DNA from 3 places in the Pseudomonas sp. GW822-FHT03F08 genome. Region 1 is predicted to be linked to each of the others. Evidence: predicted binding sites of a transcription regulator. Region 1 holds the regulator's gene; each other region holds the start of a gene.
What was found. The regulator FliA, encoded in region 1, starts transcription of late flagellar genes. The targets are predictions, from matches to a motif close to CTAAAGTTTNNNNNNNNNNNGCCGNTAA.
Positions count from the first base shown of each region.

Region 2: AC1RME_RS13405 (methyl-accepting chemotaxis protein) is a predicted target of FliA. The motif match lies at 715-742, and genes of this name have one in related genera.
Region 3: motA (flagellar motor stator protein MotA) is a predicted target of FliA. The motif match lies at 845-872, and genes of this name have one in related genera.

Region 1 covers NZ_JBXANC010000013.1:127,813-130,081, reverse strand. The annotation lists gene AC1RME_RS27170 (protein phosphatase CheZ) at 1-184, opposite strand, end outside; gene AC1RME_RS27165 (chemotaxis response regulator CheY) at 202-573, opposite strand; gene fliA (RNA polymerase sigma factor FliA) at 741-1,481, opposite strand; gene fleN (flagellar synthesis regulator FleN) at 1,478-2,269, opposite strand, start outside.
Region 2 covers NZ_JBXANC010000004.1:668,368-670,636, reverse strand. The annotation lists gene AC1RME_RS13415 (FecR domain-containing protein) at 1-46, opposite strand, end outside; gene AC1RME_RS13410 (sigma-70 family RNA polymerase sigma factor) at 46-546, opposite strand; gene AC1RME_RS13405 (methyl-accepting chemotaxis protein) at 858-2,269, shown strand, end outside.
Region 3 covers NZ_JBXANC010000004.1:203,025-205,293, reverse strand. The annotation lists gene AC1RME_RS11440 (HDOD domain-containing protein) at 1-774, opposite strand, end outside; gene motA (flagellar motor stator protein MotA) at 941-1,792, shown strand; gene motB (flagellar motor protein MotB) at 1,796-2,269, shown strand, end outside.

The sequences.
Region 1 (2,269 bases):
TGTGCAGTTCGCGCGTGAGCTTGCCCACTTCCTGGTACAGGCCACGGTCACGGGTCTGATTGAGCTCATGGATCAGTTGCACAGCGTCGCCGAACCTGCCTTTTTCAAGGCTTTCGACCAGTTCGACCGCGTGTTTTTTCAGAGTCGACTCGAAGTCGCCCTGTGAAGATTCGTTATGCTCCATAGCTCCCCCGCGCGTCATCAGCCGATGCGTTCGAAAATCTTCTCGATTTTTTCTTTCAGCGCCTGAGCCGTGAAAGGTTTGACCACGTAGCCGTTAACGCCGGCCTGGGCCGCTTCGATGATCTGCTCGCGCTTGGCTTCAGCAGTCACCATCAGCACTGGCAGGTGCTTGAGTTTTTCATCGGCGCGCACGTGACGCAGCAGGTCGATACCGGTCATGCCAGGCATGTTCCAGTCGGTCACCAGAAAGTCGATGCTGCCGCTGTTGAGCACCGGAATGGCAGTGGTGCCATCGTCGGCTTCAACGGTGTTGGTGAACCCAAGGTCACGCAACAGGTTCTTGATGATCCGCCGCATCGTTGAGAAGTCATCAACGATGAGGATTTTCATGTCTTTGTTCAATTCGACCTCCAAGCAGTCTTAAACGCGCCCAGCACCTGGACGCGCCATTTCAATCAATCCGGCAAAGCACTCGATGACTGTCTGGAGCACAACAGAGCAAGACCGGTGCCGTTCACCACCGCACCAGCCTCGTTCGCAGCGTCCCCACACTGCCTTCAGCGCGCTCGCCACTCCCCCAAACGCCCCCGCAAGCGGGCCGCGCACTGGCTGTGTAACTGGCTGACCCGCGATTCACTGACGCCAAGGACTTCACCGATTTCCTTGAGGTTCAGCTCTTCGTCGTAGTACAGCGCCAACACCAGTCGCTCACGCTCCGGCAAATTGGCAATCGCGTCCGCCAACGCAGCCTGGAAGCGCTCATCTTCCAGATCGCGCGACGGCTCAAGATGAGCACTTGCGCCATCCTCGTGCAGCCCTTCGTGTTCGCCGTCCTGCAACAGGTCGTCGAAACTGAACAGTCGGCTGCCCAGGGTGTCGTTCAAAATCCCGTAGTAATCGTCGAGACTCAATTGGAGTTCGGCCGCAACCTCGTGATCTTTAGCGTCACGGCCGGTTTTAGCTTCAATCGAGCGAATCGCGTCGCTGACCATACGGGTGTTGCGGTGAACCGAGCGCGGTGCCCAGTCCCCCTTGCGTACTTCATCGAGCATGGCGCCGCGGATCCGGATGCCCGCGTACGTTTCGAAACTGGCGCCTTTGCTGGCGTCGTATTTGGTCGAGACTTCGAGCAGGCCGATCATCCCGGCCTGGATCAGGTCTTCGACCTGCACACTGGCCGGCAATCGCGCCAGCAAGTGGTAAGCAATGCGTTTGACCAGTGGCGCGTAACGCTCGATCAGCTCGTACTGCGCGTCACGTGCCGACTTCTTGTAGAAATTCATACCGCTGGCGGTCATAGCACAGGTCCTGCCGTTTGCTGCACGAGGCGCTCGACGAAAAATTCGAGGTGGCCGCGCGGATTGGCGGGCAGCGGCCAGGTGTCGACCTTTTGCGCGATCGCCTTGAACGCCAGTGCGCACTTGGAACGCGGGAAGGCTTCATAGACCGCACGCTGCTTCTGCACCGCCTTGCGCACGCTTTCGTCGTAAGGCACCGCACCGACGTATTGTAGGGCGACGTCGAGGAAGCGATCCGTGACCTTGGTCAACTTGGCGAACAGATTGCGACCTTCCTGCGGGCTCTGGGCCATGTTGGCCAGGACGCGGAAGCGGTTCATGCCGTAATCGCGGTTCAGCAGTTTGATCAGGGCGTAGGCGTCGGTGATCGAGGTCGGCTCGTCGCAGACCACCAGCAACACTTCCTGGGCTGCGCGAACGAAACTGACTACCGAGTCACCAATACCCGCAGCGGTGTCGATCACCAGTACGTCGAGATTGTCGCCGATGTCGCTGAACGCCTGAATCAGACCGGCATGCTGGGCCGGGCTCAGGTGAACCATGCTCTGCGTGCCGGAAGCGGCCGGCACGATGCGGATCCCGCCGGGGCCTTGCAACAGCACGTCGCGCAGCTCGCAGCGGCCCTCGATCACATCGGCCAGGGTACGTTTGGGCGTGAGGCCCAGCAGAACGTCGACGTTCGCCAGACCCAGGTCGGCGTCCAGCAGCATGACCCGACGGCCAAGCTCTGCCAGCGCCAGGGACAAGTTCACTGACACGTTAGTCTTGCCGACGCCACCTTTGCCGCC
Region 2 (2,269 bases), on a different contig from region 1:
GCGGTGGCTCGGCGCGGCGGGCGAGTGACACGTTATCCACCGGCATCAGCTTTCGTACCGCAGCACGTAGCAGTGATACAGCGCATCGGCGACGTAGCGCTCCACCGAGCGCAAGGACAGGCCCATCTGCTCGGCGATCTGCTTGTGGGTCAAGCCTTCGCACTGCGCCAGCAGAAACGCCTGACGTACTTTTGGCTTCAGTCCTTCAAGCATGCGGGCAATGCTTTCCAGCAGCTCGATCACCATTGCGCGGGATTCGGCGCTGGGTGTTTCGGCTTCCGGCAAGTGGGCGATGGTTTCCAGATACGCGCGTTCGATTTCCTCACGACGCCAATGGTCGATCACCAACCCACGAGCGATGGTGCGCAGAAACGCGCGGGGCGCCTTGAGTTCGAGACGTTCGGTGCGTTGCAGCAGGCGAACGAACGTGTCCTGGGCCAGATCCGCCGCATCGGCCGCATTGCCCAGTCGCGCGCGCAACCAGCCGTTGAGCCAGCCGTGATGACGACTGTAAAGCGCCTGTACTGCAAACTCAGGTGAGGACATGAACGCGACAGCCCGAACGTCACAAATGATAATTAGTCGCATTGTCATCAAGGGTTACAGAATTTGCAACCGGCGCTGCAAAACAGTCATCAAAAAATGACAGGCGAACGCTCTGGCACGCCGTTCGGCGGGAATCTGGCAGAAATGCCGTCCATTTCCTACAAAGCGCTAAGTTTTCTCCGAAGCGTGCCGACAGACTGGTGAGACATGCGTGCACCAAAGTAGAGCGGCCATCAGAACGCTGCCTGCGCTGTACATGGAATGTTGCATCCGGAACGCATCCCCACTTTTGGCATAAGAAGTCCCATGAAATGAATCTCAAGTTCAGCCATAAAATCCTGTTGGCCGCCTCGGGCGTCGTGGTCCTGGCGTTCGCGCTGTTCACTCTGTACAACGACTATCTGCAGCGAAACACCATTCGCCAGAACCTCCAGTCCTCCGTCCAGCAGGCCGGCGACCTGACCGCCAGCAGTGTGCAGAACTGGATGAGCGGGCGGATTCTGGTGCTGGAAAACCTCGCGCAGAACGTCGCCCATCAAGGCAAGAACGCCGACTTCCCTGGGCTGGTCGATCAACCGGCTTTCACCTCGAACTTCCAGTTCACCTACGTCGGCCAGGCCAACGGTGTGTTCACCCAGCGCCCTGACGCGAAGATGCCGGACGGCTACGACCCGCGTCAGCGTCCCTGGTACAAGCAGGCCGTGGCCGCTGACCAGACCATGCTGACCCCGCCTTACATGGCTGCCGTCGGCGGTCTGGTGGTGACCATCGCCATGCCAGTGAAAAAGAACGGCGAGCTGCTCGGTGTGGTGGGCGGTGACCTGAGCCTGGAAACCCTGGTGAAGATCATCAACTCGGTGGACTTCGGTGGCCTGGGCCACGCGTTCCTGGTCAGCGGTGACGGTCAGGTGATCGTCAGCCCGGACAAAGACCAGGTGATGAAGAACCTCAAGGACATCTACCCGAACGCTGATGTGCGTATCCAGAAGGGCAACCAGAACGTGGTGCTCAACGGTCAGGAGCGCATCCTGTCGTTCACCCCGGTCACCGGTCTGCCGAATGCCGAGTGGTACATCGGTCTGTCGATCGACCGCGACAAGGCCTACGCCGCACTCAGCCAGTTCCGTACTTCGGCACTGATCGCGATGTTCGTCGCAGTGGGCGCGATTGCGGTCTTCCTGAGCCTGTTGATCACCGTGCTGATGCGTCCGCTGATCACCATGGGCCGTGCGATGCAGGACATCGCCCAGGGCGAAGGCGATCTGACCCGTCGTCTGGTAGTGGAAAGCAAAGACGAGTTCGGCGAGCTGGGCAGTTCGTTCAACCAGTTCGTGGAGCGGATTCACGCCTCCATTTCCGAAGTGTCTTCCGCGACTCGCCACGTACACGACCTGTCGCAACGGGTGATGGCATCGTCCAACGCCTCGATCATCGGTTCCGACGAGCAAAGCGCGCGCACCAACAGCGTGGCTGCGGCGATCAATCAATTGGGTGCCGCCACCCAGGAAATCGCCCGCAACGCCGCCGATGCTTCGCAACACGCCAGCGGCGCGAGCGAGCAGGCCGATGACGGTCGTCAGGTGGTCGAGCAGACAATTCAGGCGATGACCGAGCTGTCGCAAAAGATCAGCCTGTCGTGCACCCAGATCGAAACCCTGAATGCGAGCACCGACAACATCGGCCACATTCTCGATGTGATCAAAGGCATCTCCCAGCAGACCAA
Region 3 (2,269 bases), on a different contig from region 1:
GTTGGCCGGCTGATTGAGCCAGTGGCGCAGGGTCGGGTCGTCATCGAGGCGATTCTGCTGGCGTAGCGGGTGATCGACATCGCGGGCGATGCGCAAAACCTTGACCAGTTCGCGTTGCTCGGTGAGCAGCAATCGATAACCCTGCTGCACCCAGATCGGCAATCGCCAGACTTCGACCAGCGCCTCACCGATCTTCAGCAGACGCACACCGAACAATTGCTTTTCCACGTCGCGGGCCGATTCGCCCTTGTGGATAACCCGCACTTCCCACTCTTCGAGCAGTTTGGGAAAGGTCAGCGCCAGCGGCCACAGCGGCGACAGAAATAACAGACTGCCCCAATGAATGTCCTGCCACAGCCGCGCCAGGCGACTGGCAAAAAAGCCGTTGGCCTGTTGCGTGGCGTGCTGGCTGATCATCTGTATCTGGCGCAAGGCCTGGGGAATTTGTGCCTGCGGTTCGGCGGGCAGGCGAGCCAGCAGTTCTTCGGTGCGGGCGAGGCCAAGGCGATTGATCGCGACCTCAAGGTTTTCCGCCGGCGCGGTCATGCTGCCCAGGGTGTGACGGTTGGCTTCGCGAATGATGCTCAGCGCCAGCGCCGGGCTGTCCTGCATCAGGTCGGCGATGTCGCGCAGCGAGCTGCGATTATCGCGGATGGCGCGGCAGACACGATCGTGGGCTTCTTGCGGCACCGGCAGGCGTACGCCGTCGAGCAGCTTCACCCAGCCATCGAGTGTGGTGGGTTTTACGTGTGGGACGTTCGTTTCATTAGCCATGTCTGGACGAGATCTTCACTGACTGTAGACGCGCCCGGCATGGGCTAAATTGGCTTTTCGCCTGAACTGGCTATAGTCTGGCGCAGTTTTGCCGATAAGTAGAAGAAGAGATTTTTTAACTTCCGAATATGACCTTGAACCCGACTTAAATAAGTACTTTCTACCTATGGCTAAAATTATCGGCATCATCGTCGTATTCGCGAGCGTGCTCGGCGGATACGTGCTCTCCCACGGCAAGATTGCCGCCCTGATCCAGCCTTTCGAGGTGATGATCATCGGTGGTGCGGCACTCGGAGCATTCCTCCAGGCCAACCCCGGTTACATGACGATGCACGTGCTCAAGAAATCCCTGAGCATGTTCAGCTCGCGTTTCAGCCACACGTTCTATCTGGAAGTGCTGGGCCTGATCTACGAGATCCTCAACAAGAGCCGCCGTGAAGGCATGATGGCCATCGAGGGCGACATCGAAGATGCCGCTGCGAGCCCGATCTTCGCCAAGTACCCGGCGGTATTGAAAGACGAACGCATGACCGCGTTCATCTGCGATTACCTGCGCATCATGTCGTCCGGCAACATGGCGCCGCACGAGCTGGAAGGCTTGTTCGACATGGAACTGTACAGCCTCAAGGAAGACCTGGAGCATCCGTCCCACGCGGTGAACGGCATCGCCGACGCCATGCCGGGTTTCGGTATCGTCGCGGCGGTACTGGGTATCGTGGTGACCATGGCCTCGTTGGGTGAAGGCGATCAGAAGTCCATCGGTTTGCACGTGGGTGCGGCACTCGTGGGTACCTTCTTCGGTATTCTCGCGGCATACGGTTTCTTCGGCCCGCTGGCGCACTCCCTGGCGCACGATGCCAAGGAAGAGCTGAACGTCTACGAAGCCATCAAGGCCTCGCTGGTGGCTTCGGCGTCCGGCATGCCGCCATCGCTGGCTGTCGAGTTCGGTCGCAAGGTTCTGTACCCGGCTCACCGTCCAAGCTTTGCCGAGCTGGAACAAGCCGTTCGCGGTCGTTAAGTCATGGAAAATAACCAGCCGATAATCATCAAGCGCGTCAAGCGCATCGCCGGCGGGCATCACGGCGGGGCGTGGAAGATCGCCTTCGCCGACTTCGCGACGGCGATGATGGCGTTCTTCCTGGTGTTGTGGCTGCTGTCCACCGCGACCCCGGAACAGAAGATTGCCATCGCCGGTTACTTCAAGGACCCGGTCGGTTTCTCCGAGAGCGGCACGCCGTACATCATCGACCTGGGCGGTACGCCGACCCTGGCGCCGGAAAACACCCTCAACCCTGAAGTGAAGTCGCAGCCGCAACCGGACAAGGTCACGGTCGACACCGAACAGGTTGAAGGCATGGCCGAGCAGGTCGAGAAGGAACGTCTGGAACTGTTGCTGCAAGAACTGCAGAACAAGGTCGACGAGAACCCGCAGCTGCAGAAGTTCAAGGATCAGATCCTGTTCGAGATCACGCCGAACGGCTTGCGCATCCAGATC